DNA from 2 places in the Anaerofustis stercorihominis DSM 17244 genome. Region 2 is predicted to be linked to the other one. Evidence: predicted binding sites of a transcription regulator. Region 2 holds the regulator's gene; the other holds the start of a gene.

Region 1 (16,467 bases), on a different contig from region 2:
TTATTATTCCAACAAATATTCATTTATTGATGATTGAAATGCTGTTTTTATCATATTATACTAAAATCATATTAAACAGACAAGTGTCGGTGATTTAAGAAAGGGGCTAAAATGGCAAAATCAAACTTGGTAAAGATAAATAAAATGATAGAAGAAAAGGTCAAAGGAGGTTACAAGAGAGTCGAAGATACCGTAACTGGGAGCTATAAGAAAATAGAAGACAGGGTAGTGGACACATATGAAAAAATAGAAGATAAATTTGTAGATAATTATTTGACTGAAGATGGAGAAACAATAGAAGAAGCAAAGGTGAGATTAAAAAACAAGAAAAAATAATTTTATATTTTTGGTTTACGAATAATTCGAATTATTATTTTTTTATTTAACATGATTTTATTGTTCGTTTAAGATTATATAAGGATCATTTTATATGCTTTATAATAATAAAGAGCATTATTCAATAAATATTATAAAAAATAAATATTTTGTGTATATTATATCCGATATTGAATATAATAATGAAGTACGATTTAATACCGATTTAAATTATAAAATTGATTTTATGGATAAAAAAGGTATTGACATCTAATAATAGATGTGTATAATAATTAAGTAGCGTTCCTCAGTAGCTCAATCGGTGGAGCAGTCGGCTGTTAACCGAAAGGTCGTAGGTTCAAGTCCTACCTGGGGAGCCATTTTTTTATACAAAATCAAAGTTAAAATATATCAAAAGGTCTTAAACCTTAAAATTTATCCCGAGATTATTCTCGGGATTTTTTATTATAAAACATACCTACCTAAGGGGCTCTGCCCCTTACACACCGCTAATCTTTGTTCGCCCAAAGATTAGATAAAGGGCTCCACTCAATCGCCGTGGTGGCTTTAACGCTCTCACATATCCTAAAAATCTCTGCCCGAGATTTTTGGATTGAGAGCTACCCCTCCCCTTTACATAAAAAGTTATTAATTCAATTTAAAATAAAACTTTCAATGTAAGAGGCTTAGGGCAGCGATGTTAAATCTTTAACAGAGATAAAATAAGGGAACTTTCAAATATTTCTAAAACAAAACTGCTTATTTTATTCATTAAGCTAAAGCTTGAATTGTAAAATTCGACTTGAGCTCTGCAATAGCGTGTAAGGGACAACGTCCCTTATAGGTGCTTAAGGGGTGAAACCTCTTATTTGTTTGTTTCTTGGAAAAGAAAACAAAAAAGACCCGCATACCGCAGGTCTTTCATTTTATAGAAAATCTCTTAATTTTTTACTTCTGGTAGGATGTCTTAACTTTCTTAAAGCCTTAGCTTCTATCTGTCTTATTCTCTCTCTCGTAACGCAGAATATATCCCCTACCTCTTCAAGTGTTCTCGGTCTGCCGTCTTCAAGCCCAAACCTTAGAATAAGTACTTTTGCTTCTCTGTCGGTCAGAGTTTTCAACACTTCGAAAAGCTGTGTCCTAAGGAGCATATAACTTGCGGCTTCTTCGGGAGCCACCGCATCGTCATCGGGAATGAAATCTCCAAGGTGAGAATCTTCTTCTTCTCCGATAGGAGTTTCAAGGGATACGGGATCCTGAGATATCTTCATTATGTCTCTTACTTTTTCTTCCGGTAAACCCATTTCTTTAGCTATTTCATGAGAATTTGGGTCTCTTCCCAAATCCTGAATAAGCATTCTCTGAACTCTCTTGAGTTTGTTTATAGTCTCTACCATATGTACCGGTATCCTTATGGTTCTCGCCTGGTCGGCTATGGCTCTTGTTATCGCCTGTCTTATCCACCATGTAGCATATGTAGAGAATTTAAAACCTTTTGTATAATCGAATTTTTCAACTGCCTTTAAAAGACCGAGGTTACCTTCCTGTATCAAATCAAGGAATGACATACCCCTGTTCACATATCTCTTTGCTATACTTACCACAAGCCTTAGGTTTGCTTCGCAAAGTTTCTTTCTCGCTTCAACGTCTCCGCTTTCTATCTTTTGTGCAAGGTCAAGTTCTTCTTCAGCACTGAGTAGATCAACTTTACCTATCTCTTTCAAGTACATCCTTACGGGGTCGTTTATATGTACCGATGGTTCATATGCCTTAGCTTCGGCTTTTTTGACATCTTCGTCTTTTATATCTTCATCCAAAAGAGCATCAACATCTTTATCCGATTCGTCATCATCCTGAAGCACAACGCCTTCTTTGAAGAAGAACTCCAATACTTCATCTATTTCGTCGGAACCGAAATTTAAATCCGTAAAATGCTGGTTCATTTCTCTTTGAGAAACTACGCTTTCTTTTTTAGCCCAAGCCTTTATATCTTCAACCGTCTTTAATTTTTTGACTTCCGCTCTGACAGGATCTTTCTTAACTTTCTTTTTGGTTTTTGCTTTTGTATTTATAACTTCTGTTTTTACTTTTTTATCGTCACCCATATTTACTGCTTTACTTACCTTTTTTTGAGTCATTATATAAGTGTACCTCCGTTTTTGGCTTTCAAAAGCTCTGATTTCAGTTTGTAGAATTCGGCTATCAAAACATCCAACATTTCTTTATCTTCAGATTCCTGAATATCTCTTATGGCAAGCTTAACCTTTGTGATTTTTTTGTTTATATTGTTAACCATCAGCGTTTTCTTTGCCTGATTTAAATCATCACTATCTATATTTTGGTCCAAAGACACAATTCGTGACATAGTTGTAGCCAATATATCATTATAATCAAATAGTTCTATAAAGTCAACCTTTTTTCCTAAGTTTATACAAGAAACTATCTTTTCATATATTTTTTTATAATCATCACCCACCAATATATCTTCATCTAAATTTACTTCTTTTATCTTATCGATATCGAGGGCATTGTCTATCATATATTTCAGTATCATCTCCTGAGCACTTATGATTTTTTGTTTTATCTGATGTTTCCTTATATTCTGCTCTTTGTCATCCTTTTTACCCTCCTCCAAATGATTGGGCGTTATGAAGCTGTTTGTATTCACTTCCTTTTCTATGGTTGATATTTCGGCTTTTGTCCTCTCGTGAAGATATTTGATATAAAATTCTTTTCTTACATCATCATCTACTTTTCCTATTATGACGCAGGCTTTTTTTATAAAATCCACTTTTTCCCAATTATCCAAAAGATTATGATTATCTTCAAGGAGTTTTATTCTAAACTCTATGCTGTCTACGCCATTTTCTACCAAATTATTAAATTTCTCTATGCTATTATTTAATATGTAGCTGTCGGGGTCATCTCCCTTCGGCAGTCTTACTACTTTTGGATAAATATTGGCACTCTCAAGGATCTCGCCGGCTTTTATCGTCGCGTTAAGACCGGCGTTATCGGAGTCGTACATTATGACTACGTTTTTTGTATAGCGATTTATAAGCTTTGCATGGTTGATGTTAAAGGCAGTTCCCAAAGTGGCTACGGCGTTATTTATCCCGTTATTCACCAGAGATATAACGTCCATATATCCCTCAACCAATATAAGAGGCTTTTCGCTGAGTTCTTTCCTCGCATTATTCAAGTTATATAATGTAGAGTTTTTCTTGAATACCAAGGTTTCGGGAGAATTCAAATACTTCGGAGCATTCTTCACATTCTTGAATATCCTTCCTCCGAAAGCTATCAGCTTCCCGTTGACGTCCTGTATGGGAAACATTATCCTATCTCTGAAATAATCATACACTCCCCTCTTATCGTTTGTACGTACCAGCCCTGCTTTTATAAGAGTATTCACTGAATACTTCTTTTCTTTTACAAGATAGTTATATAAATTATCGAATTCGTTTATGGAATATCCAAGACCGAATTTCTTTATCGTTTCTTTTTTCAGTCCTCTGTCGAGCAAATATTTTAGAGGCACACCGCTTTTCATCAAATTCTTATAATAATAATTCGCACTGTCTTTTATGCAGTTATAAAGCTCCTGCTTTTCATTGTAGCTTATTGCGTTCTCGCTTCTTCTGGTATAATTACCGTTTTCTTCGTACTGAACATTTACCCCTTCCATATCCGCAAGGAGTTCCACAGCTCCGCTGAAATCCAGCTTATTCATTTCCATGAGGAAATCGAGGACATCACCGTTCGCATTGCAGCCAAAACAGTGATATCTGCCCATTTCGGGAGTTACCACAAAAGAAGGTGTCTTTTCCGTATGAAAAGGACATCTCGCCTTATATCTCGTACCGGACCTTTGAAGAGGTACGTACTGATTTATGATACCTACTATATCCGCATCGTCTACGAGTCTGCGAATAAAATCTTTTTTAAAATAACCCTTCATATTCCTCCTTAATAATTTTCTTTTTTCTTTTTTAAGAAACAAACCTCTAAGGGGCTCTGCCCCTTACACCCTGCTTAATCTTTGCTCGCCCAAAGATTAAGAATAAATGGCTTCACTCAAACGCCGTGATGGCTTTCAACGCAGTTGGATTTTCTAAAAATCTCTGCCCGAGATTTTTGAAACAACTGCTATCCCAACCCTTTTAATAAAAGTTCTATTAAATATTAAAATTAATAACTCTTTCAGGTAAATAGCGGATGAATGACTTCAGTAAGTTTAATATCTCTTTTGCCGAAGGCTTAGGCACCGCGCCCAGCGGGGTCGTTTTATCCATATTGTAACTGACCCAAAACTCCAAAGGAGTTTTGTAAATCTTAACTTTAGTTAAGATTTAACTGAGCAAAGCTCAGAGGTCAACAGGAGCAAATGCCATTTATGAGCATTTGCGAATGGTTTCTATGTGCATTTGCAAATCTTGCCTTTGGCAAATTTGCTCATGTTATCGCATGTGTTACCACATCTAAATTTTGTTCCTCAAAATTTAGTAAGCCTTCTTACGAAGTCTTCCGATAGTCAAAATATGGTCAGGTTTTTAAGGGCGGACAGCCCTTAACCATTTTACATTCCCCAAATAGTACTCGGAATAAACAATTCCTTATAAGTATTTATAGCAAAAATATCGGACATACATGCAACGTAGTCGCATACGCTCCTGCTCAGTCCGTCAGATTCTACTCTTTTATAAAAATCAGTCGGCATTTTTTCCGGATGCTTCGTATAATAATCGTAAAGCCGTTTTACTATAGCCTTACCCTTATTCCCTTCTTCGATTGCCATTTTGGAATGATATACATTTTCAAACAAAAATTTTCTCAGTCCCATTGTCGCTTTATAGATTTCATCGCTCATTTTTATTTTATCTTTATGTAAACTGTTTTTGATTATATCCATTATCATGGTATTTATCCTCTGTGAATTAGTATTCCCGAGAACTTCCGTAAATATTCCGGGAATATCTTTCTCTTTGAGTACTCCGAAACGAACGGCATCATCTATATCGTGATTTATATAAGCAATCTTATCTGAAAAGAAAACTATCTCTCCTTCTAAGGTAGAAGGCTTGAAACCGTGACAGTGGTTCTTTATCCCGTCAATCACTTCATGTGTAAGATTGAGCCCTCTGCCGTCGTTTTCTATCCTCTCAACCACTCTTACGCTTTGAATATTGTGTCTGAATTCAAAAGGACATATCTCATTAAGTACCTGTTCTCCGCTGTGACCGAAGGGAGTATGTCCAAGGTCGTGTCCCAGAGCTATGGCTTCCGTCAGGTCTTCATTGACTTTAAGTGCCCTGGCGATACTCCTGGATATCTGAGATACCTCGAGAGTATGAGTAAGCCTTGTCCTGTTGTGATCTGTCTCGGGAGAGATGAATACCTGCGTCTTATGTTTAAGTCTCCTGAAAGACTTACTATGTATTATCCTATCCCTGTCCCTTTCGAAGTCCGTCCTTATTTCACAGGGGATTATACTTCGTTTTCTTCCCTTTGTATCGATGACTTTAAAGGCATATTCGCTGAGTCTATTAAGTTCTTCCCGTTCTTTTTGTTTTCTTATGTTCATATAATCTCTTTCTGCGGGCAAATCCCCGCATACCACATTCTGTAGGGCTCTGCCCTACGACCCGCCAGTATTTTTCCTAAGCAAAAAATACTGGACAAAATGCTTCCACTCATTCGCCGTGACGGCTCTTAACGCTTCTCGATTTCCTAAAAAAACGCTACCCGCGTTTCTTGAAAGAGAAGCTACCCCACCTCTTTACATATAAAGTTTTATCTTTAATTAGAAGCTATAACTCTTTTAGGCAATTTGTATATGTCTCCGGGAGGATGTTTAATATCCCTTTTGGCGAAGCCTTAGGCACCGCGCACAGCGGGGTCGTTTTATCCATATTTTGGACAAGCAAAATATGGTCGGGTTTTTAAGGGCAGACAGCCCTTAACTATAGGTTGTAGGGCAATGCCCTACAAAATAGATTGTAAGGCTATGCCTTACGAATTCGCACGCAATGCGTATAATTATATTTATTATAACATATATATACTCCTTTGGTTATATCTTTAAGAAATCTTTATTTAAAACTTTATTGTTTTTTATGTAAGAATATTCCTGCTTATCCTTTTCACTTTTCAAATTATTGAATAAGAAGACGGAAAGAAGTATCAAAAGTACGTTTTTACTTCCGAGAAGGAGCACATATACTCCGAGGAACAGCAAACTAAGGTCTACTATAAAACTTATTATAAAGACGTATTTAAAGGCATCGGGTTTACTGAGCTTTATCTGAAGCAGTGAAAATATACACCTTGAAGCATCTAAAGGGATAGTTGGAACGAGATTAATAAGACCTATTAATATATTATAAAAAATAAAAAAATCGTATGAAGGGATATAAATATAAAAACTTGCAAAGACGATTATTCCCGCAAATATAAAATTGGCAAGAGGTCCCGAGAAGTATAACAGAAATTCCTTATCGGGACGCATATCATGACTTACATATGAAATTTTAGCGCCGAAAGGAAGAAGGGAGACATTATTCACCCTAACGGAAAATATCCTTGCGGTGATAAGATGTGCGGTCTCGTGGATAAACAGTGAAAAAACAAATATCAGAAAATCCACGAAACCGCTTTGAGAATATATTATAAAAAGCGCAAAAACGCTTAAAGACGTCAAAGTAAATTTATTTAAAAGGGATTTAAACTTCTTGTTCATTAAGTTGTGTCCTATTCTGTTTTGGTATTATTATCCGTGGTTTTGTTCGTGTCCGATTTGGTATCCATATATGTAAGAGGGTCTACCGCAGTATTATCCACCCATACCTCAAGCCCGAGAACATCTCCGCTGTCGTTATTATCCATGGAACCTATTATATTACCGCTGGTTACCGTATCCCCCACCTTTACAAAAGTAGTCTTGACACCGTCGTAAATCACGTTTGTGTTGTTGCCCACATCAAAAACCACCCTGCTCCCGCCGTAAGAACTGGATACCACGTTTGTTACCTTACCGCTTGCCGAAGCAAATACTTCTTCGCTCTTTTCGGTTTGTATCTCGATACCTCTTGGCTTTACGGTAGTGTTAAAGACAGGGTGAGTCTTATCTTCAAATTTCGTTATGACTTCCCCGCTCACCGGCATTTCCAATTTGAGTTCACCCCTCGAAGAACTTACCGCAGTGCTTTTGCCTCCGTTAAATACGCTGGCAGTGTTATTTACAAAAGAAACGACCTTGTCCTTTGCCTTGCCGAAAGAAAAGACATCACTACTGAATACGCTGTCTATCTTAGATGTAACGGAAGTCGGAAGAGATACATCTAACATGTCCAATGTTACATAAGAAAGCGCCAGTATCACTACGAATATCATCACATTCAAAAACCTGTCTTTCTTCACAGGCGCCTTTTTGTTCCTGTTATAACTATTATAATTCCTGCTTCTGCTGTTATAAGAAGTTCTTCTGTTTCTTTGATTTTTTTTACTTCTACCGCTTTGCATAAATATCCCTCCTAATAAAAGTCCTATTTAAGTATATTAAGAGGTAAATAAAATATTCATAAATATTTACTTGAAATGGAAAAGCTTTTTTTGTATAATATGAAAAGTAATATGCGGATGTGCTGGAATAGGCAGACAGGCACGGTTGAGGGCCGTGTGTCCCACGGACGTATGGGTTCAAGTCCCATCATCCGCACCATATAAAGAATTCAAGGGGCTCGGCCCCTAAAACCCCGCCAATTTTTACTTGTCTAAAAATTGGATTTAACGACCCCGCTGGGCGCGGTGCCTAAGAGCTTCGCTAAAAGAGATATTAAATTTACTTTTAACTTTCATATGCTGATTACCTAAGAGAATTGCATATATTATAAAAGTAAAATAATAAATACTTATTATATAAGTTTACAACATCAAGTTGATGTTGTTTTTTATTGTTTATGTTCATCATATAGTTTAATTATTCTCTTTAAAATAATATACGAAACTTAACAAATTGTTATAAACGATTTGTTATTATTTTCTATGAAATTATCATATAATTTTATTACTAAAATTTTTTTAAATATTTATAAATACCTACAAAAGCATTTGGCTCAATTTGTCTTGATGATAAGATTAATCCTCTTAATCTTATTTTCGATTTGCTATCATTTGGATGACTTTTTAAATATTCAAACTCTTTAATTATTTTCAGTCTAAGCGAATTAGGTATTGATAATTGTCCGTTTTTATCTATTATTACACCAGTTATACGTTTAGGATATCCATTTAAATATCTTTTAAATTTAGAATTTGATATATTATAATTATACTTATTAATAATTCTTTTTATTTGTTTAATAAAATCATATGAAATTTTATTAAAAGAAGAAAAAATAATATCATCTACGTAAATTGATACATTTATTGAATTTTTATTAGCTAAATTATATATTTCATCAAACATATCTTTATTAACTAAATAAGATAAAAGTTGACTTGCAGGAGAGCCAGAAATAAGATGATTCTTACAAAATATATTTTTATATTCTAAAAACTTTTCTAATTTTTTATTATTTTTTATTTTTGTTCTAGTCAAATCAACAGTAGTTAAATTTGTTAATATATACGCTATATCAGAAGAACACTTAAAATATGTTAAAAAAAATAAATAAACCTTTTCTCTTGATATATTAGGGAAAAATGATTCTAAATCTATTTTACAAACATATTTATTTCCCTTATGTAAATAGGCATTATCATAATATGATCTACCCTTTACACCAGAAAAAACATAATTGGGCATTTGTAATAGAGAGAGTATATTTTTTAATCTAGATTGTATTTTTTTTAATTCTAAATCGGGAACCTCAATTAATCTTTTTTTACCATTTTTATTATCTATATATGGTGTTATCAATTGAGTGATATATGATTGTTTGAAAAATTTTTTATCAGGAATTTTAAGAAGATATTTTAAATAATTTTTATTTGATAATTTATATAAAGGTGACTTTTGAATTTCCATAATTTCTTTCTTAAAAGGCGAGTTGACTACTGATTTCCAATAAAGATAATTATTTGGTAGACAAAATTAATTATCTCATTTAATAAATCAGTTGATATAGTTAGTACTATTAAAATAAAAATAATATAAAAATTTAAATTTATTTTAACATATACATTATTGTTACAAAATAAATTAATTTTATTTGTAACTTTTTTATTTTTTGTCTCCTTCATGATGTCACCTCCTTTGCATTTATTGCCTCAAAATTATTGAGGTCTCCCAATCAATAAAACAAAGAAGTTACAAGTAGTCTTATATCTATTTGTCAACTCTTTAACCTAATCTCCCTTAAAGGAAATAATACACACTATTACTATTATACTTTACTTATATAATCATTATTTTCATATTATATATTAATATATAAACATAATAATACAGTGTTCAATAAAAATCTCACTAACTAGTAATGAGTCATTCATCAAAAGATGAACCATAATGGGAGAAAATCTGACTACAAATACTAACAAATAAATTATACCATATAATATGAAATTTACAAAATATAAAATTTTATTATTATATTTTTAATAATATTAAACTACCTCATATCACTATTCTTTCCCTCCCCATTGACTCTGACACGATGTCAGATAATATAATGGTTCCAAAACATAGGAGGATAAAGATTATGAAGAAGATAATAACGGGGATAAAGCACCATTTGGACGATTATGAGTGCATGTGGAACGGTATCGAGGACATATACATGAACAAAACCAATGAAAAGATACCCGATCAGTTTTTCTTTTCCATGGCGGGATTTTGCGGGTTTACCTACCTTCAAACCAATAAATCGGACATAAAAAGGATGGTATCTTTCGGCGAAGGCAGGACAAAACAAATGTATAAATACCTTGCCCCGATAGTGGGGTTTGATTATCAATTCAGTGAATGCAGGACACCTGAGACGGCACTTACAAAGGCAAAGAGGGAAATAGACATCGGTAACCCCATTGTGATAGGGGCTTTTGACATGTACTACTTGGAATATCTTCCTAAACTTTATCACAAAGAGCACATACCTTTTCATTATTTTTTGATGATAGGATATGACGACAAAGAAGAAAAGATATATTTGTACGACTGCGGAAGGAAAGATATCCAGGAGTTATCATATAAAAATGTCCTGCTTGGAATGAACGCAGAGTATCCGGGACTATGTAAACCCAACACCATTTGCAAGATAACGATGAACAAACCGAAGGATAAAAAATATATTATAAAAAAATGTTTGGAAGATAAAGCAAATTTATACATAAATCCTCCGACAAATTTCATGGGAGTAAAAGGAATAAAGAAGTTAGCGAATGAACTGCCTAAATGGGAAGAAGAAATAGGTAAAAAAGAGACAAGAAAAGTGATTTTGAATATGATAAATTTCTTAGGAAGCGTGCCAAAGACACCAAACAGACTTCTCGGAATAGACGAACCCGATGACATAACATATATGTGCTCAAGGGATAAGTTTGGGAGAGTACTTGATGAAATCGGCAATGAATATGATAATTTATACTTTAAACGATCAAGCGGTTTATTTAAAGAAAGCGGAAAAGAGTTTACAGAATTATGTGATATTTTTATCGACTATATTTTGAACGATAAGGATATATTCGAAAGAGCAAGTCAAATCATAACAAAGATAGGACGTATCGAATATGAAGCATATACGCTTATAAAACAAGGATTAAAAGAACTGTAGATATGATTTTTACCAACAAGCAAAATAAATCAATAATATTTATAAAAGAGGTATCCCCTCTTTTTTATTTGACTAAATAATCATTACCTGCAAAAGCCTTATTTATATCATATATTCAAATGACTTAAAACAAGTATAAACATCTTCTTACTATAACAGGAATATGTTATAGTCTCCTAATAATCATACTTTAAAGAAGCATATGAAATACAAACTGACTATCAGAATAAAACCGTACAAACAAAATAAAAATGTAAGGATAATGATAACGTTCCTGTTCCGATATTTGCAAAATGTTTTACCGCATTTAGAACAAGCCTTAAAATCTTTATTTATTCCCCTTAGTGCACAAGCACTATCTTTTATTCTTTTTTCACCCTCTGAAGCAAGGTTTTTCGTAACTGCATTATCATCATTTGATTTTTTATCCGCATTAAGCTCTCTATCTTTTTCCATGACTTATTATCTCCGATAAGCCTTATCAAAACCAAATATCTTACTTTTAGTCACAGTAGTGATATAATACAAATATTACATATTATGATATTTTTCGGCTATATCAACCAAATTTTTCTTACATAAAACATTAAATACGTAATACTATTCAATAGTTACAAAAAGTAAAGTTTTTTTACCTTTTTTAATGTGTTGCCTGATGATTTATTCTGTACCTCCTTAATATATTTAAGCTTACAACTACAAAAAAGCAAAACGATAATATCTGTAAATAAGCAAAAGAAAGAATATCATGACCTTGATATTCTTTCCGGAAAATTCTTTTTATCATATTTAAATAATTTATTTGTGATTAATTAAAATGACATTTAAATTTTATAATCAAGTACATTACTCTTAGCTCAATAATCAACACTTTCAGGCAACATTTATATGTCTAAGTAATATAATTTTAATATTAAGACAGTAAAAACACTGATTTATCTTTCTTAATAAATATAAAAGTTCTAATTTAGCAATCAATAATGAAACATCGCTTTTATATAATCAGGATATGACAACATATAATAAGTCAGCTCTTTTTTATCGAAGGCTTGGATACCATGCCAAGAGGGGGGCGTTTCTTCCATTCTGTGATTATTAAAAGACTTCGAAGAAGGCTTGTTTAAATTTACTTAAGTAAATTTTAGATGTGTGAAACACAATTAATAACACGATTTCTTAGTTTTCTGTGCAGAAGATTTGCGTCAGCAATATTTGCGAATTAGGGCAAGCAAAGATTAAGCAGGGTGTAAGGGACAGCGTCCTTTAAAGTTGAGATTTAAAGATATTTAACACATATTGAATGACCTTGGTTTTCTTGGAGCGATGTATCCACTCATCAAAAGTTATTTCATCACAGTCCTTTAAAAGTTCAAATATTTCATATTTTAGTTCGTTGGTGAATTCCGTATCGGGAATGAAATTCCCGCATTCATAGTGAAGATAAAAGCTTCTGAAATTCATATTTATTGTTCCTACGATACTTGCGAACTCATTTAAAATTATTTTGCTTCTTATTAAACCTTTATTGTATTCGTATATCCTAACTCCGTTTTTAAGTAGTCTGCCGAAGTTATATTCGCTTAAATATTTAGATGCTTTCTTATCGAATACTTTAGGAGTTATTATCCTTATATCAACTCCGCTCTTTGCCGCAAGACAAAGGCAGTCGACCATTTCGTCATCTGGATTTAAATACGGGGTAGTGAGGTATAAAGTCCTTCTTGCGGTGCTTATAAGATATTTATACATATCTTCCGCGATATGGACATAATTAGCGGGACCATCGGCAAATGGCTGGCATACAATACCGCATTTCATTTCATAAGAATTTTTATATTTCTCGAATTCTGTTATTTTATTGTCGGTTGCCGCATTCCACATTCCTATGAATATAAGGGTAAAACTCCATGTACTTTCTCCTTCAGTTCTTACAGCACAGTCCTTATTATAAATTTCATTTTCCTGTAGATTTATAAAACTGTCTTTTAAGTCAAAGCCCCCCGTATATGAAATATTACCGTCTATTACTATTATTTTTTGATGAGAACGGTAGTTGTAATATTGTTTAAATGCGTTCTTGTGTATTTCATTAAAAACAGTAACTTCCATTCCGATCTCTTCCAAATGTTCCTTTAATCCCTTCGGTATGTTAAGTATGGAACCTATATCGTCATAGATTATTTTTACCTCGACACCTTCTTTTGCTTTTTCCTTTAACAGTTCATATATTTCATCCAATACTTTCCCTTTGGATACAGTATAAACGCTTATGAATATAAATTTTTTGGCGTTTCTTATATCCTCTTTGATATTTTTATATGCTGTATCCCCGGAAAAAAAGAACTTAGTGATATTGTTTTTATATGGGGGATAGTGATAGTTGGTCAGATATGACGACAGTCTCTGAGCGTCTATATTATCCATGTTATAAAGTATTTCATCGTCTGTTATCTGTTTATAATTTACCCTGTCTATTTGCTTTTGAATAAGGGAATGCTTTCTTAAATTTGAGTGCTTCTTACCCCAGAAATCATACATTATGTGTCCCACTATGGGAAGAAGAAGGACAATTGTCATCCAAAACATCTTATATGCCGAATTCCTTTCTTCCGCCATTAAGTGCATCAGTACAATAACGCTCAGCACTTCAATAAATGTATATACTATTACCGCATGGTTTTTAAGAAAATAGGTAAGCAGTATCATAAATGCTATTTGTATCAAAAATAAAAATGCTATGAAAAGTATTCTCATTATGGTACCTAAACGGTTATTTCCTTTATTTTTCATAAATACCTCTTATATAGATTTTATGTAATTTTATATTTATTACACTTTGTTCGTTATTTTTTTTCTTTTTTACTTTATAGGATTGAGTTATATGTTTTAAATTATTTTATATATCAAACCAAATAAAACTTTCTATCAAAAAAAGCGAATCATTAAGATGTTATGAAGTCTTATAATTCGCTTTTTGCATGGTTTAAAGAAAAAATCTTTCGATCATCTTTTATTATAAATATTTTTTATATTTTCGTCAATATTATATTATCAATTTTTCACTTGAAGATGATACACCTACAGCCCCGTTCTTTATACATGATATAACTTCATCTTTCGTTTCTATCATTCCTCCGGCTATAATGGGTACGTTTACCTTTTCTCCGATCAATTTGATAGCTTTAGGCGCAATACCGGGCAGTATTTCCACAATGTCGGGTTTTACTTCTTTTATGAGTTTAGCTGAAGAAACTATAGTGGGAGAATCCAGTGCGAATACTCTTAAAATACTTGTTAGATTAAGGTCTTTCGCTTTGTTTATAAGTGCTTTTTTAGTGGTCAGTATCCCGTCGGGATTCGTAAGTTTATATATGTATTCCAGAGCAATGGGGGAAGATGAAAATCCATGTACCAAATCTACGTGAATAAATGCCATTTTTCCCGCATTTTTGATTTTCTTTACCTGACTTACCAAATGATCCATATCCGTATGTATGATAAACACGACTTCAGCTCTGCTTTTTATTGCTCTGTCGGTCTCTTCTTCACTTCTTACCGATACTATTATAGGATTTTTCTTTAGTGCATCTATCAATTTCTTGTTCATAAATTCTCCTTTTTTCTTTTTTAAAGAAAGAAATAATCAAGGGGCTCTGTCCCTTACACCCTGCTTAATCTTTGCTCGCCCTAATTCGCAAATATTGCTGACGCAAATCTGCTCATGTTATTTAGTGTACTTCGTACACATAGATTTTAATTAATTAAAATCTAAAAATCTTCTTGTGAAGATTAAAATTAGTCAATTTAAGAATAAAAGGCTCCACTCAATCTCCGTGGTGGCTCTTAACGCGGTCGGATTTTCTAAAAATCTCTGCCCGAGATTTTTGAAACGACCGCTACCCCGACCCAATATAGGAAGTTTTATCTTATATTAAAGATAATAATTCTTTCAGGTAATTTGGATATGAAAGTGGGAGGACGTTTAATATCTCTTTTGCCGAAGGCTTAGCACCACGCAGTGGAAGAATTTTTATCCCTTTTTTGTTTCTTCGGACAAAAAAGGGCAGGGTTTCTAAGGGACTCCGTCCCTTAGAAGGTTAGCCCTACAGAAAGTTCTTGTTTTCGCAGGAATAATTATACCATTTACGAACAAAAAAATAAACCCACTATATTCCTATAATGGGTCTGAATGGATTTTATGATATACTATTTTTGATTTTAGCAGTTTCTCGTTACAAGAAGATCTGCTCCCGTACCGCAGATGTCTTTTACAACTATATCACCGATTCTAACCGGAGCTTTTAGGACTACGGAGTTGATTTCTTCCATAACTTCGAATATCTTTGCTTTCGGTACTCCCGCATTTGTTCTTACCGAAGTCACATTATCTCTTCCGCCTTCGACTTTAATAGTAGATGTAACTACTCTCTTAGGCTCTACGACTTCTTCTTTGGCGTATTTGTCTCCTCTCGGACAAGTATTCCCGGTTACCGAAAATACTTCTTTTCCTTCGTATTCTACCGTTAAGGCACATCCTCTAGGACAGCATATGCACGTTAATTCTCTTTTCATTATTTATCCGCCTCCTCGATTTCAAAAGTAAGTTCGCCTTTTTTATCTTTTATCAAATCTTTCTTGATGTTTATGTTTATCATTTCTCCGGGTAAGAATTTAAGTTCTTTCTTTCTTAAAATTTCTTCTCCGTTAAGTTTTGCCACGACGTATCCCGCAGGCACTACTCTGTTTACTCTCATGAACATGGATACGTCTTCTTTTAAGTCTTTTGAGGAGATTTTCTGAGGAACGGTATAAGATATGGGAGCCACTGCTTTTGTCACGATATCTTCGCTTACATCGTTTCCTTCTTTGATATATTCCGCAGCACCTTTACCTGCGATAAACCCTTCGTTTGAAACGAAGTCTACAAGGTCGTGTACCTGAAGTACGTTCCCGCAGGCGAATATGCCTTCAATGCTCGTTTGTCTGTTTTGTGATACATAAGGTCCTTTTACTCTAGGGTCGATTTCTATTCCCGCCATATTTGAAAGTTCGTTTTCCGGGATAAGTCCGACGGATAATAACAAAGTATCGCAAGGTATCACTTCTTCGGTCCCTTCGATAGGCTTTTTGTCTTCGCCGACCTGAGCAACCACAACAGCTTCAAGCCTTTCCTTACCTTTTATATCCACTACGGTATGAGCAAGCTTTAGCGGTATATCGTAGTCTTCGAGACACTGAACGATATTTCTTTGAAGTCCGTTTGAGTAAGGCATAAGTTCAAGTACGCATTTTACCTTTGCACCCTCCAAAGTCATCCTTCTTGCCATAATAAGTCCGATATCTCCCGAACCAAGGATCACTACTTCTTTACCTACCATGT
Region 2 (16,467 bases):
CTTATCACGGTATCCCCTCCTGATGAAAACGGATTTTGCAGCTTCGGGACTTCATGTGACTATACAAAACCGGCTGCGGAAGCAGCTAAAATAGTAATAGCACAGGTAAATAAAAAAATGCCGAGGACTTTGGGAGATGGGTTCATACATATAAATGATATTGATATAATAGTTGAACATGACGAACAAGTTCCGGAACTTCCAAATCCTAAAATTACGGATGTGGAAATGAAAATCGGAGAAAACTGTGCAAAACTTATAAATGACGGAGATACATTACAACTTGGTATAGGTGCAATACCGGATGCGGTACTTAAGTTCCTGACTCATAAAAAAGACCTCGGAATACATTCGGAAATGATTTCCGACGGAGTAATGGATCTATATGAAAAAGGTGTAATTACCTGTAAGAAGAAAAATTTACATAAAGGTAAAATGGTAGTAGCATTTTTGATGGGTACTCAGAAGTTATACGAATTTGTCCATGATAATCCGGCAATAAGTATGATGGATATCGAATATGTAAATAACCCTATAGTAATAGGTCAAAATGATAATATGGTTTCCGTTAATTCTGCTCTTCAAGTAGATTTAATGGGTCAGGTGTGTGCCGAAGCAATGGGACTTAAACAATTCAGCGGCATAGGAGGACAAGTAGACTTTATAAGAGGTGCGGCTTTTTCAAAAGGCGGTAAATCAATACTGGCATTCCCTTCCACAGCAAAAAAAGGGACTATATCCAAAATAGTTCCATTCCTCACAGAAGGAAGTGCGGTAACAACTTCAAGAACAGATGTGGACTACATAGTAACGGAACATGGTATAGCACATCTTAAGGGACAGACATTAAAAGAAAGAGCAAGAAGGCTTATAAATATTGCAGATCCGAATTTCAGAGATGGGTTAATAGCCGAATTTGAAAATAGATTTAAAGAAAACTTCTAATATTATTTTAAATAAAGTATCGACTTTAAGTTGGTACTTTATTTTATTGCCAAAATGTAATTAAAGCATTGTCATAATAATTCTCAAGCTAAACATAACAATAATAAGAAATATTTAAAATCTATATTATCATTTAATATTTTTTATATGCTAAAATCAATTCTTTTCTAACTTTAAATCATAATGAAAAAACAATAATAGCAAAATCAAGTAAATAACATATTATATTAATAGTATAACAAAAAGGTAAGGTGAGAAATTATGATAGCGGCAATTATGTTTATAATACTGATACTATTGGTTGTAGTATCAATAAAAAGCTATACAAAAAAACTGACATCAGGATGCTGTGGTAACGAAAATGAAACGATACAAAGGATAAAAGTCAAAGATAGAAATAAAGATAATTATAAATATGAAAGACTCGTTAAAATAAAAGGTATGTCATACAGAAACTGTGCAATAAGAATAGAAAATGCATTTAACGAACTGGATGGTATATGGGCTAAGGTAAATTTATCAAAAAATACCGCCGATGTTTTGATGAAAGAAGAATTAGATGAAATCGCAATAGAAAATATTGTATCACAAGCAGGATACATAGTAAGTGAAATAATATAAAAAGTAAAAAGGAAGTAATATATTAATTTTTTACTTCCTTTTATTCTTTCCTATTATACGAAGTCGGAATATTCAATTCTTTTCTGTATTTGCTTACAGTCCTTCTGGAAATATTTATATTTTCGTCATTTAATTTATTAACAATTTCGTCATCACTATAAGGTTTCTTCTTATTTTCTTCCTCTATTATAACTTTAATCTTTTGCTTTACATCTTCCGGGGTAAGCCTTATATCTTCACCGTAAGAAACATAGGATGAAAATAAATCCCTCATATTGATTATCCCTATAGGAGAACTCATATATTTATTTTTGATTGCTCTGCTTACAGTTGATACATTCATATCTATTTCATCGGCAACTTCACTTAAAGTCATCGACACGATTTTACCATTTCCTCGGAAATATTTTTCTTGTCTGCGTATTATGACTTTTGTTATATTTAAAATAGTATTCCGTCTTTGTTCAAGTGAATTTAATATAAACCTGCATTTGGATAACTTTTCTTTAAAATACATCTTTAAATTTTCATCTTCACTTGTATCAATCATTTTTAAATAATAATCGCTTATATAATAATTATTTATCCAATTATCGTTTAATTCTATATTCCATTTATTATTCTCATAAGTCAATAATATATCAGGATTAATGTAAACGGGCTCAGACATTTTTATATTTATAAGAGGTTTTGGATTTAAACACTTTATTGAATAAATATATTTTCTAACTTCCAGCCTGCTTATATTTAATTCTTTTGATATCTTACTCACATTATTTTCGGATACTTCATTTAAATAGTTGATTACAATATTACTTATATTTTCATCAAATATATTATTCTTTTTTAGTTGAATAAGTAAGCATTCTTTATAAATCCTTGGAAAATATTCCGTAAGGTTGAAGATTTTTTAATACATTAATACATTTTTCTATATCACCTATATTATAATCTGAAATCTCCGATATCTCAGTTAATTCATAATTAAAATATCCGTTATTATCCAGACAATCTATCAAAAACTCCATTATTACGAGGTCATTTTTAGAATAATCGTCGTAATTTAATTGATATAATATATAATGCTTGATATTTATCTCATCAGTGTTAGGTGTTTCCAAATACTTTATATCATCTTTCGAATGCTGTCTTTTACTTGGGATATCCATATTTTTTATATCTAAAGTAATATCTCTATTATTCTCACATTTATTTTCCAATAGAGGATTTTCCAAATATTCTTTGTATAAGAATTCATTTAACTCTAAACTATCCATAGAAAGTATATTGAGTGACATAACTTGAGCCTGAGATAAAGTCTGTACCTGTGATATATTATGTTCTTGTTTTATATCCATGAGTCCCTCATTATGAAAAAGGAGCATCCTAAGATACCCCTTTCTCAAAAGTATTTCTACTTTTCATTATATGATTTTATGATTATATTAAGCGTTTTTAATAGCTTCTGTTAATAATGGAACTATTTTATTTAAATCGCCAACTACACCATAATCAGCAAAGCTGAAGATAGGAGCAGATTCATCTTTATTGATAGCAATGATAAGATCAGATTCTTCCATACCTGCGGCATGTTGAATAGCACCTGAAATACCGATAGCAAAGTAAACGTTAGGTCTAACTGTTTTACCTGTTTGACCTACTTGGATATCTTTTGCTACCCAACCTGCGTCAACACAAGCTCTTGAAGCAGAAACTTCACCGCCGATAGCTTCAGCTAAGTCTTCTAATAACTTGAAGTTTTCAGCACTACCAACACCACGTCCGCCTGATACTAAGATATTAGCTTCAGAAATATCAACTTTATCTTTTACGGCTTTAACAACTTCCAATACTTCTACGCATTTGTTGTTTTTAGCAAAGTCGATTTTTACTTCTTCAACGTTAGCTTTTACATCTTTAGGTTCGATTTTTTGCATAACGCCAGGTCTTACTGTAGCCATTTGTGGTTTGTTATCAGGACAAACGATTGTTGCCATTAAGTTACCACCGAATGCAGGTCTTGTAGCGTTTAAGAAAAGTTTACCTTCGTAACCTTTGTTTACGTTACCTAGTGCATTTTTAAATTCATCGATTTCAAGAACTGTACAGTCAGCTGTTAAGCCTGTAGCAACTCTTGCAGATACTCTAGGAGCTAAATCTCTACCGATTGCTGTAGCACCGTAAAGTACGATATCAGGTTTGTAATTTTTAATTATTTCATCCATAGCATGTGCATATGGTTCAGTTGTATATGTTTCTAAAGCAGGATCATCTACTACTAATACTTTATCTGCACCATATTTAGCTAATTCGTCAGCTAATCCTTTTACATCATGTCCTAAAAGAACAGCTGTAACGTCTGTTTTTAAAGCAGCAGCAAGCTTTGTAGCTTCACTTGTTAATTCTAAAGCAACATTGTTGATTACACCATCAACTTGTTGCGCGAAGACAAATACGCCTTTATATTCTTCAAAACTCATTATTTCAATTTCCTTTCCTAATTAATTAGATAATATGTTTTTCCTTTAATTTTCCTACAAGGTATTCAGAAGCTGCATCAGCATCTAATTCAACCTTTTCACCTGCAGCTTTAACAGCTTTAGGGAATGATTTAGCAACGTTTGTAGGAGAACCGGCTTTACCGATTTTTTCATCTTCAATATCAACATCTTTTCTTGTAATGATTTGGATGTCTTTCTTGAATGCATCAAAAATTCCGCCCGGTGTCATATATCTTGCTTTGTTTAAATCGCCAAGAGCTGTGATTAGGCAAGGCATTTGAGCTTTTTCTACATGATAACCATCATCGTATTGTCTTTCAACAGTGATGCTGTCATCTGTTACTTCAACAACTTTTTGAACATAAGAAATGTTTGGAATATCTAAATGTTCTGCAATTTGTGGTCCAACCTGAGCTGTATCACCATCGATAGCTTGTCTACCGGCAATGATTAAATCGTAATCCAATGTTTTGATAGCAGCAGCTAATGTATTTGATGTTGCAAGAGTATCAGCTCCACCGAATGGTCTGTCTGTTACTAATACACCTTTATCAGCTCCCATAGCAAAAGCTTCTCTTAAGATTTCTTCTGCAGCAGGAAGACCCATTGTAATAACAGTTACTTCTGCGCCAGTTTTATCTTTTATTTGAAGTGCAGCTTCAAGACCGGCTTTATCGTCTGGGTTCATAATAGCAGGAACGCCTTCTCTGATTAGAGTACCTGTTTTTTGATCAATTCTAACTTCATTTGTATCTGGAACTTGCTTAGCGCAAACTACAATTTTCACTATACTTCTCTCCTTTTCCTCTTATTATAATAAGCTTCCTGAGATTACCATTCTTTGTACTTCTGAAGTACCTTCATAGATTTCAGTAATCTTAGCGTCTCTCATCATACGTTCAACATCATATTCTCTTGTGTAACCATATCCACCATGAAGTTGAACAGCTTTTGTAGTAACTTCCATAGCAACTTCAGCAGCATATAATTTAGCCATAGCAGCCTCAACAGAGAATCTCTTCTTTGTATCTTTAGCTATTGCAGCTTTGTATACTAAATTTCTTGCAGCTTCAACTTTTGTTGCCATATCAGCAATTTGGAATTGTGTATTTTGGAATTTAGCGATAGGCCTGCCGAATTGTTTTCTTTCTTTAACAAATTCGATTGTAGCATCTAAAGCACCTTGAGCTAAACCAAGAGCTTGACATGCGATACCGATTCTACCACCATCAAGAGTTTGCATAGCAATACCAAATCCTCTACCTTCTTGACCAAGAAGATTTTCTTTAGGAATTCTGCAATCTGTAAAGATTAATTCATATGTAGAAGAACCTCTAATACCCATTTTCTTTTCTTTAGTACCGAAAGTGAAACCAGGTGTTCCCTTTTCTACGATAAATGCAGAGATACCTTTTGTACCTTTAGACTTATCAGTCATTGCAAATATTACATATGTATCAGCTTCTTTACCGTTTGTGATAAAGATTTTTGATCCGTTAAGTACATATTCATCTCCGTCTAAAACGGCTTTTGTTTGTTGTCCTGATGCGTCTGTACCTGCGTTTGGTTCAGTTAAACCGAATGCACCAAGTTTTTCGCCACTGATAAGTGGTCTTAAATATTTTTCTTTTTGTTCCGGTGTACCGAATTTTTCGATAGGACCAGCACCTAATGATGTATGTGCTGAAACGATAACGCCTGTAGTACCGCATACTCTGGATAATTCTTCAACACATATAGCATATGTTAATGTGTCACAGCCTTGTCCTCCGTATTCTTTAGGCATAGGAATTCCAAGGAATCCTAATTTTTGCATTTTTGCAACAGTTTCACTAGGGAAAACTTCTGTTTCATCTACCTCTTGAGCTAGAGGTTTTACTTCTGTTTCAGCGAATTCTCTGAAAAGAGTTCTCGCCATTTCATGCTCTTTACTTAATGTAAAATCCATTTGTTTTGAATCCTCCTATTTATAATCATAAAATCCTTTGCCAGATTTTTGACCTAATTGACCGCCACGTACCATTTTCTTAAGTAATGTGTGTGGACGATATTTAGGGTCGCCAGTTTCAGTGAAAAGTACATTCATAATTGCTAAGCAAATATCAAGACCAATCATATCACCTAATGCCAATGGTCCCATTGGATGGTTAGCACCAAGTTTCATAGCTGCGTCAATACCTTCTACACTAGCAACGCCTTCAGCATAAATACCGATAGCTTCATTAATCATAGGAATTAAGATTCTGTTTACTACAAAGCCAGGAGCTTCAGCAACTTCTACCGGAGTTTTACCGATTTCTTCAGAAATTTCCTTAATTTTATCCACTGTTTCAGCCGGAGTATTTAAACCTGCGATAACTTCTACTAATTTCATTACAGGAGCCGGATTGAAGAAGTGCATACCAATGATAGGTCTGTTTACACCTGCTCCGATTTCTGTAACGGAAAGTGATGAAGTATTTGTAGCGAAGATACAATCTTCTTTACAAATTTTATCTAATTCTTTAAATGTGTCTTGTTTGATAGACATAACTTCTAGTACAGCTTCTACGATCAAATCGCAGTCACCGCAAATATCTTTAACACCTGTTGTGATTTTTCCTAAGATTTCGTCAGCTTTGGCTTGTTCCATCTTGCCTCTTGCTACTCTTTTGTTTAAACCTGATTCGATTCTTTTTTTACCGTTTGCTGCAAATTCTTCGTTAATATCACATAAGCAAACTTCATAACCTTCTGTTTGTGCGAATGCTTGAGCAATACCTGAACCCATTGCGCCAGCACCAATAATACCTACTTTCATTCTTATCCTCCGTATTAATTATTATTTATAGTCTAGGAATGATCCTAGACTATTTTTACTTATTTATAAACTATTTATTTTGGAATTCAGCTTTACCTTTTTCAAGGAATGCTTTCATACCTGCTTTTTGATCTTCACTGTTGAAGCAGTCTCCGAATAATTTTTCTTCTACTACTATAGCTTGATCCATATCTACTTGTAAACCGTCATTCATAGCCTTTTTACAGTTTCTTACTGCAATCGGAGCTTGTTTTGCGATCTTTCCTGCTAATTTCATAGCTGCAGGCATTAATTCTTCAGGAGAGTAAACAGCGTTTACTAATCCTACTTCTAAAGCTTTATCAGCTTTAATGTTATATCCCGCATATACTAATTCTTTAGCCATACCGATACCGATTATTCTGCCAAGTCTTTGTGTTCCGCCAAATCCAGGAGTAATACCAAGACCTACTTCAGGTTGACCGAATACAGCTTTATCAGAACAAATTCTGATATCGCAGCTCATTGCCAATTCATTTCCGCCGCCAAGTGCAAAACCGTTGATTGCTGCAATAACCGGAAGTGGGAATGTTTCAATTTTTCTAAATATATCATTACCGAATTTACCGAAAGCTTCGCCTTCTTCTGCTGTCATTGTGCTCATAGCACCAATATCAGCGCCTGCAACAAATGATTTACCTGCACCTGTTACAACTACTGCTCTTGTAGTATCTAAATCAATAGCGTCAAATGCAGCTTCTAAATCTTTTAATACTTCTTCATTTAAAGCATTTAAAGCTTTTGGACGATCAATAGTAACGATACCTACAAAACCTTCTTGTTCATACTTAACAAAACCCATTATTTAATATCTCCTTAAAATTAATTACTAATTTAAATTAGTCTCTTTCAACGATAGTAGCACAACCCATACCACCACCGATACAAAGTGTAGCTAAACCTTTTTTAGCATCTTGTTTTTGCATTTCATGTAATAATGTTACAAGTATACGACAACCTGAAGCACCAACAGGATGACCAAGAGCTATAGCTCCGCCGTTAACGTTTAATTTAGATAAATCAAATCCTAAATCTTTACCAACAGCAACTGATTGAGCAGCGAAAGCTTCGTTAGCTTCGATTAAATCGAAGTCTTCAACTTTCATGCCTGTTTTAGCTAAAACTTTCTTTGTTGCAGCAACAGGACCGATACCCATTATTGTTGGGTCAACACCTGCAAGGGCACCTGCAGTCCATGTAGCCATAGGTGTAACACCTAATTCTTTAGCTTTTTCTTCACTCATTACAACTATTGCAGCCGCACCGTCATTGATACCGGAAGCATTACCTGCAGTAACTTTTCCATCTTTATTGATTGGTCTAAGTTTAGCTAATGTTTCAGGAGTTGTTCCAGGACGAGGTCCTTCATCTTTATTAAATACTATTGTTTCTTTTCTCTTTTTAACTTCTACAGGAACGATTTCATCATCGAATTTTCCTGCTTCTTGTGCTGCGATAGCTTTTTGTTGACTAGCTGCAGCAAATTCATCTAATTCTTCTCTTGAAAGATTCCATCTTTCATCAACACAAATATTGTCTGCTGTTTGAATCATGTGATATCCGTTGAATGCATCCCATAACGCATCATTAACCATTGTATCAACTAATGTCGCATTATTCATTCTATGTCCGTAACGACCGTTCATATCAGCATATGGAGCCATTGACATATTTTCCATACCGCCTGCTACTACGATATCAGCATCACCTGCATTAATCATTTGAGCAGCCATGTTAACACAGTTAAGACCTGAACCGCAAACTACGTTGATTGTAACGGCAGGTACTTCGATAGGTAAACCTGCATCGATTGACGCTTGTCTTGCTACGTTTTGACCTAAACCAGCTTGGATTACGCAACCCATATATACTTGATCAACTTGATCAGCCGGTACATTAGCTCTTTTTAAAGCTTCTTTGATTACGATTGAACCTAATTTTCTGGCAGGAGTCGTACTTAAAGTCCCACCCATTGTACCAATTGCAGTACGGCAAGCGCCTGCTAAAACTACTTTTTTTGCCATATTTTTTCCTCCTAAAATAAAACCTTTTTTTTATCATAGCAAAGGCAAGGCTATGAACTTATATATATAAGTCGGTGTATTACCAAACTTTTATAAACAATAAACTACCAAACCCTTTATAAATAAAGGATTTTATTTGGCATTATATATAATAATTATATAATAATACCTAAAACATTACAATGAATATTTATTAATTAATCAATTTAAAAATTATATTAAATTATTTTTCATTTTTCATCTTTTCTCTAAGATGCATTGATAAAAATGCAAGTGAAGCCGCAGTATTCTCATGCTGAACGAGGATATTATCCGGAACAACCAAATGACAAGGTGCAAAATTCCAAATCGCAAGTATCCCGCACTCTACCAGTTTGTCACAAGCTTCCTGTGCATTTTCCGCTGAAACTGTTATGATCCCTATATGTATATTATTTTTCTTACATACTCTATCAAGCATATCAATATGATAAATGGGCTTTCCTTTGAATTTCTTACCTACAACCGCATTATCGACATCAAATGCCGCCACTATTTCAAGTCCGTAATCCTCATAGCCGTTATAAGAAAGAAGCGCTCTGCCAAGCTGTCCCGCACCTATCAAAACTGCTTTATCGGTTTCATCATAACCAAGAAATACTTTAATATCCGAAATCAGGGTATCGACATTATATCCAAGTCTGGGTTTACCGCCGGTTGAACTTATTGCAGCCAAATCTTTTCTCACCTGAACTTCATTGAGTTTTAAATCGCTTGCAATAGTCGGAGAAGATATATTTTTAACATTCTCTCTTTTTGCCCAATTCAGATAGTTTAAATAAGAAGGTAATCTTTGTAATGCCTGTTTTGATATAGAGTATTTTTTCATTTTTATGTATAGGCTCCCTTCTTATATATCAGTATTTTTTTATCAGTATAATTATACTGATTTATTTAAACTATGTCAATAAAAATAAACTTTATTTTAAAAATAAATATGTAAAAAAAATGAAATTAAATAGAGGCTTTCACAGGTTATTATTTAGTGAAAACCTCTAAATCGGGAACTTTAAATTCATATCCGAAAACATTTAAAACTTTATCTGTTTCATTATTATTTTCTACAAGCAAATTGGAATTTGTATTTTCATAAGTATCATAGTACATATCGGTTAAATCATACACCAAATATCCGGCAAAAGTTATTATCATAATCAGTAAACAAATCATAATAGGTAAAGATATATTTCTTCTTCTATGCATTATTTACCTTTCATATCTTTTTTTATTACTTCACCGACAACTCGTCCCATAAGTTTCGCAGTATTTTTCGAATCCTGCAGATTATTAAGATTACTGCCGACTTCGAAAAGTATACTGTTACTGCTTAACCACTGGTTATACCTGTAAGGCTCCCTTTTTGTAACTCCGAGACAAATCGACGGGTACATTTTATCAAACTGATTATTAACTTTATCGGCAAATTTTAAATTCTTGCCGGAATTTTTATGATCCATACCTAACACTATCATCACCTTAGCAACATTTGTGCTTCCTACTTTTGCTTTATATTTTACATTATTATTTGAAGATGGAAGACCATCTCTATGTATATCAAAAACGTATTTTATACTCGGATTATCTTTTAATATTTTTTCAGCACTCTTAAGAGAATTATCATAAGCTGCATTATAGCTTGGATAGTCATGCTGAGCCGTATCATGGATGCTTTCTATACCATATTCATTTTTAAGTACATTGACCATTTCCTTACCCACAGCGACCATATTTTCGTTATTATTCCTTGAACGATATGTTCCCTTATTCGTTTTATCTTTAAAAGACTCGGTAGCATGAGTATGATATATCAAAACAAGCGGTTTATTTGTTGCCTTATTATCGGTAGAAGTACTGTCATTCATTTTCTTCTTGGCTGCTACCAATTTGGTTGTATCATCTTTAGTATCGTTTGTTATATCCTTTTTTATTTTAACTTCTTCATAGCCTGTCTCATTTAAATGCAAAAAAGGGAGTGCTGATACAAGTATGTTTTTTGTAAATCCATAAGAGCTTCCTTTTTTTTCTTCTTTTGCCGCATTATCATTCATGACCGCAACGCTTTGTTTTAAAATATCTTTATATATGGCTGCATTTTTAGTTTTTTCATCTATATGGTTTTTTATACTTATCGGAATAGAAAAATTAAATATAAGTAAACACGCTAAAATAAACGCTTTATTTTTAAAAATTCCACTTAACACTTCGTCACCCTATTTCCTTTTATAGAATAATAAAGCTTTTCCATAAAAAACTTTGTTTATCTGTGTCATGTTATTTTTTTTAATAAAATTTTAATATAACCAAAACATAAAAATAGATACAATATCTATTCCTTATAATAAAGATAAAATTCATTGTAAGGAAAGGTTTATATATGATATAATTATATAAATATAAAACAGTGGGGTATATAAATATGACTAAACAAAGAAGGCTTATTTATAGTATCATTACAAATTCCAAAGAACATTTATCAGCAGAAGAAATATATAAATCGGCAAAGAAAGAAATGCCAAATATCGCTATTGGGACAATATATAGAAATTTAAACTTAATGATCAGAGATGGTGAAATAAGAAAAGTCGAAATACATAATGCACCGGACAGATTTGATAAAAATATAATCAATCACGATCATCTTATTTGCGATGAATGCGGTAAACTGAAAGACATAATAATTAAAAACTTTGATAAAATTATAGAAAAGCACTCAGTAGATAACATAACATCATATGATTTAAACATTCATTATATATGCCCTGAATGTAAAAAGAAACAAGCTTAAACACCACTTTTAAAAGTGGTGTTTTTATGTAATCTATAATATACTTAAACACATCGGGGCACTACGCCTGCCTTCGGCAGAATCCGCGCCCCTAACAAGCACTGCTAACAAAATTTCCCCTTAATCCCCAAACATTACCATACTAACAAAATCTTTAAACAAGGTATAAACTATAAAACAAACATGGAACTAAAAAAGACCCGTCGGGGTAGGGCCTTTTTTAGGATCGGTGTTTTAAATATTACCTTTATATCAAGATGATTTCTGCTGAGTGAAATCATCCGGGTAACTTTTTCAAATAAATATGTATATATTTATTTTACTTCTCTAACTTATATATATTTTTATTCTTATATCTTAATTGATTAAATATCTTATTTATTCTTATATATAAATCTTAGTTAATTATTTATCTTTTTTTTGTTTTTAGATTTTACTATATATTCCTCTTTTTAAGCTTATATCCTACGGTACCTACTGCTCCCAAAGATACAAGACCCAATAGGACATATAAAACCATATTCATTTCATCAGAAGTATGAGGAGTATTTACCGCTGTTTTATCACTTCCTGTTTTTGTCACGGTACTTCCGCTTGATGTTGAATTACCGTTATTACTTGGATTATTATTACTAGAACCGCTTACATTGTTGTCGTTGTTATTGTCATTTTTATCATCTTCTTTTACAATCTTAGGTATAATGACATCGGAACCTTCTTTTTTAGTACCGCAGACACTGCATTCTGTATGCTTTGAGCCTTCTTCTGTGTATGTAGCTTCTTTGTCTACAACTTCTTTATCAAATTTATGAGCAAGCATATCCGTATCTTTATACGAGTCATAATCAATTTCTCCGCAGCCACTGCATACCTTATGCTCTTTGCCTTTTACGGTGCATGTTGCAGGCTTATCCGTAACTGTTTCAAAAATATGATTTCCCGTTGCAGGAAGGACAACTGTAACTTCATCACTTACTTCATTACCGCATGCACAAGTTCCCGCTGTATATGTAACGCTACCTGCTTGTGTACACGTAGGTTCGACTTTTGTTCCTGCAACTTCGGTGGTTCCGTGACATATTCCCTCTGTTTTAAATACCCAAGAACCAGGATCATTATCCAAATAATATTGATATAATGAACTTGGAGAGTCTGCAGAACCTTTATGAGCAACAATCGTAAATCCTTCGATTTTCGCACCGCTGTTTTCTTCACCAAAACCACTGCCAATACTGATTGTGTTTGTACTCGTTGTTTTAAAAGTCTTAAAATTAGGATTAAAATAAATAGCATTATTATCTATCGTAGTCAATGCACTGCCTTCTTCGGTATCTACCGTTGTTAAATTAGGACACTGTTCTATAGCTCTTCCGGAAATTTTTGTAATATTTTTAGGGATTGTTATACTTTCAAGACCTACACGAGAAAATACATATTCTCCTATCGTCTTCAAAGCGCTTCCCGGTTCAAAGGTACATGAATTCAGGTCTTCACAAAGGAAAAAAGCATTCCTTGAAATCGTTTCTACCGACCTCGGTATCCTTATACTCTTTAATTTACTATTAAAAAAAGCTTGCTCTGAGATTGTTTTTAATTTTGAACCTTCTTCAAAAGTTATATTTTCAATACCGCTGAAATTAAATCCATCTAAAACTTCCAAACTTCTGGGTATGATTATAGTTTTTAAATTACTACAATCACGAAAAATCGCTGTTTCCATCGTTTTTATAGCACTGTCATTTTCAAAGGTACATGAAGCTAATGATGTACACTTATAAAAAGCACCTTCTTTTATTGTTTCTACAGTCTTCGGTATCGTTATGCTCTCCAAAGCAGTATCACTATCAAAGGCATTTTTTCCTATAATCTTCAAAACACTTCCTTCTTCGACATCAAAAGATTTCAGTGCTGAACACCCCGCAAAAGCATTTTCTCCTATTGTTTCTACAGACTTCGGCAGAGTTATATCCTTTAATTTATACATATAGTTAAATGCTCCTCTCGGTAAATCCTTTACTTCGAAGCCCTCTTCAAAAGTTATTTTCTCCACATTGGTAAATGTAGACATATTTTGATCCGCTGACCAATTTTTAAGGTTTTTAGGTATTATCAATTCTTTTATCGAATTAAAATAACCGCTTGAAAAAGCATAACTGGATATGTTTACTACCTTATATTTTTCATCGCTTCCCGCAACGTTTACTTCGTTGGGTAATTTAAAAGTTTCTCCGGTATAGCTAAAATTTTTATTACCGGTCAAAGTTGCTTCCTTTGTATCTTCATCATAACTGAATGTAAGTCCAGTTGCTTCATCGGTTTGGTTTGTCACCACTGCCTTAGCTGTCTTTGAAGTCGACTTAACCGTTTTAGAAGACTCATTTGAAGAAGTACTTTCTTCAGATTTCTTTTCATCTTGTGCTGTTTTATCTTGCTCATATTTATCTGTTATAACAGCTTTTTCGTTATCTTTAACTTCCTCGCTGTTGTTTACGTCGGTTCCCTGTTGCTCTTCACTTACTACAACATTATCATTCGTGTTTTCACCTTTTAATTCTTCGGCAAACACGGGTGTCATGCTTCCTAACACCATAAATCCGCTCAGCATTACCGCCAGTAATCTCTTACTCTTCATTTCTAACCCCCCTTTATTTTTCGACAATAATATCAAAAATCGTACTTTTTGTGACATTTATGCTATACTCAAAATGTATTGTGATAATGTAAGAAATCACATATAACGACATATTAATATTACATATAAAAGATTATTTGTAATAAAATCCATATATTACAGATTTCTTATGTTAGTTACAAAAAGTACACCTTTTTTACATTTTTTTTTGTAATTTAACTGATTATTGATTTTTGAAGAATATAATGATTGAAAATCAAAGCAACATAAAACACTTGATTTTTACCGTATTAAGGGACTAAATATCTAAAATAAAATATATATGAATACAACATCAAAAAATGAAAAGTCTTACTAATTATTATATGCGGATAAAAAGGCGGGACGGGGCGCGGAATCTCACGCAGTGAGGCGTAGTGCCCCGATGATAAAATAAAATAATGACAAAAAAATAAAATGATGATAAACTATACTTAATTAAATTTTAAGCGAGGTAGATAAATTGAGAAAGGTAATGTTATACGAGCCGGGAGATTTAAGGCTTATAGAGTGCGAAAGACCGAAAGCGGGAAAAGGAGAAGTACTTATAAAAAACGAAGTCTCTCTTACCTGCGGTTCCGATGTAAAAAGTTATATAAGGGGATATGCAAAGCATACGCCTCCGTATAATATCGGACATGAATGCAGCGGTATAGTTGCGGAAGTTGGAGAAGGAGTTACAAAATTCAAAGTCGGAGACAGAGTCGTTGCCCATAATTCGGCTCCGTGCAACGAATGTTACTACTGCAAAAAAGGGATACACTGCATGTGCGAAAATCTCATTACAAATCAGCTGAAAAACGGAGGTTTCAGCGAGTATCAGCTCATACCTGAGATAATCGTAAAACAAAATATGTTCCGTATCCCCGATGATATGAGTTTCAAACAGGCTGCACTTCTCGAACCTTTTGCATGTGCGGTCTACGGAGTTTCACAGATACCCGTTGAACAGGGAGATTACGTAGCGGTAAACGGATGCGGTCCGTCGGGACTTATGTTCATAAGACTTTTATATTTAAAAGGAGCAAGAGTCATTGCATGCGATAAAAGCAAAGTAAGGCTCGAAGCGGCTAAAAAGCTCGGAGCATACGATATAATAAACATAGAAGAAGTCGATGATCAGGTTCAGGCTGTCAAAGATTTGACGCCGGGAAAAAGAGGCGTTGACTCTGCCGTAGAAGCCGCGGGAAGCGTCAAAGTATGGGAAATGTCTATCAATATGGTTCGTCCGGGAGGATTTGCACTTCTTTACGGAGGCACAAAAGCGGGAGAAGAACTTACAGTAGACACAAAACTGCTTCATTATTCCCAAGTTACGATAAAAGGACTGTACCATACGACTCCTTTATATGTAAACCAAGCATTTGAACTATTAAAAATGAAAGTCATAGACGAAAAGGATTTTCTTTATAACGAATACAAGCTTGAAAACGTAAAAGAAGCATTGATGAACCATCATGAAGGAAATGTGATAAAGAACTACATAACATATAATTAAATATAAATAAAAAAGGAGTTTAGTTTTCTAAACTTCTTTTTAAAACCCATATTTGAATTATTATACATCAGTTTTCTTTACAACGAAGCTTGTTTTATTATATAATAATAAATAAAACAAAATAAGGGTAGATCATGAAAAACGTAGTAAAAGCAAAAAAAATAGTCATAAAAATAGGGACTTCCACTCTTACTCATAAAACGGGAAATATAAATATAAGAAGAGTGGAACATTTGGTAAAAATAATCGCAGACCTTAAAAATTCCGGAAGGGACATAATCCTCGTTTCTTCGGGTGCGGTAGGCGTGGGAATGGGTAAACTCGGGCTTGATAAAAAGCCCAGGGACCTATCACAAAAACAGGCTCTCGCAGCTATAGGACAGTGCGAACTTATGTATCTGTACGATAAGTTATTCGGGGAGTACAATCATAATGTAGCTCAGGTACTTATAACAAATGATGTAATATCCGAAAAAGAAGATATACTTAAAATAACAAATACATTCGATAAACTTCTTAAGTACAATGTCATCCCTATAGTAAA

What was found. The regulator Rex, encoded in region 2, represses fermentation and respiration genes when NADH is low (regulators of the CRP and FNR family bind a similar motif). The targets are predictions, from matches to a motif close to ATTGTTAANNNNTTAACAAT.
Region 1: a site for Rex is predicted at 9,901-9,920, ahead of ANASTE_RS01025 (BtrH N-terminal domain-containing protein). Genes of this name have one in related genera too.

Annotation. Positions count from the first base shown of each region.
Region 1 covers NZ_DS560015.1:215,612-232,078, reverse strand. Annotated here, with positions in the region: gene ANASTE_RS01075 (hypothetical protein) at 112-336, shown strand; tRNA gene ANASTE_RS01070 (tRNA-Asn) at 620-695, shown strand; gene rpoD (RNA polymerase sigma factor RpoD) at 1,242-2,453, opposite strand; gene dnaG (DNA primase) at 2,453-4,276, opposite strand; gene ANASTE_RS01055 (deoxyguanosinetriphosphate triphosphohydrolase) at 4,895-5,899, opposite strand; gene ANASTE_RS01050 (site-2 protease family protein) at 6,389-7,054, opposite strand; gene ANASTE_RS01045 (murein hydrolase activator EnvC family protein) at 7,066-7,836, opposite strand; tRNA gene ANASTE_RS01040 (tRNA-Leu) at 7,950-8,035, shown strand; gene ANASTE_RS01035 (reverse transcriptase family protein) at 8,384-9,343, opposite strand; gene ANASTE_RS01025 (BtrH N-terminal domain-containing protein) at 10,017-11,087, shown strand; gene ANASTE_RS01020 (hypothetical protein) at 11,271-11,543, opposite strand; gene cls (cardiolipin synthase) at 12,351-13,877, opposite strand; gene ANASTE_RS01010 (glycerol-3-phosphate responsive antiterminator) at 14,131-14,694, opposite strand; gene ANASTE_RS01005 (DUF1667 domain-containing protein) at 15,306-15,659, opposite strand; gene ANASTE_RS01000 (NAD(P)/FAD-dependent oxidoreductase) at 15,659-16,467, opposite strand, start outside.
Region 2 covers NZ_DS560019.1:180,787-197,253, forward strand. Annotated here, with positions in the region: gene ANASTE_RS05500 (acetyl-CoA hydrolase/transferase family protein) at 1-945, shown strand, start outside; gene ANASTE_RS05505 (heavy-metal-associated domain-containing protein) at 1,207-1,566, shown strand; gene ANASTE_RS11365 (RNA polymerase factor sigma-54) at 1,607-2,473, opposite strand; gene ANASTE_RS11370 (RNA polymerase factor sigma-54) at 2,436-2,924, opposite strand; gene ANASTE_RS05515 (electron transfer flavoprotein subunit alpha/FixB family protein) at 3,012-4,046, opposite strand; gene ANASTE_RS05520 (electron transfer flavoprotein subunit beta/FixA family protein) at 4,072-4,854, opposite strand; gene ANASTE_RS05525 (acyl-CoA dehydrogenase) at 4,879-6,015, opposite strand; gene ANASTE_RS05530 (3-hydroxyacyl-CoA dehydrogenase NAD-binding domain-containing protein) at 6,031-6,867, opposite strand; gene ANASTE_RS05535 (enoyl-CoA hydratase-related protein) at 6,938-7,708, opposite strand; gene ANASTE_RS05540 (acetyl-CoA C-acetyltransferase) at 7,746-8,930, opposite strand; gene ANASTE_RS05545 (redox-sensing transcriptional repressor Rex) at 9,154-9,798, opposite strand; gene ANASTE_RS05550 (hypothetical protein) at 9,948-10,172, opposite strand; gene spoIIP (stage II sporulation protein P) at 10,172-11,170, opposite strand; gene ANASTE_RS05560 (Fur family transcriptional regulator) at 11,386-11,754, shown strand; gene ANASTE_RS05565 (leucine-rich repeat domain-containing protein) at 12,191-14,386, opposite strand; gene ANASTE_RS05570 (alcohol dehydrogenase catalytic domain-containing protein) at 14,901-15,923, shown strand; gene proB (glutamate 5-kinase) at 16,058-16,467, shown strand, end outside.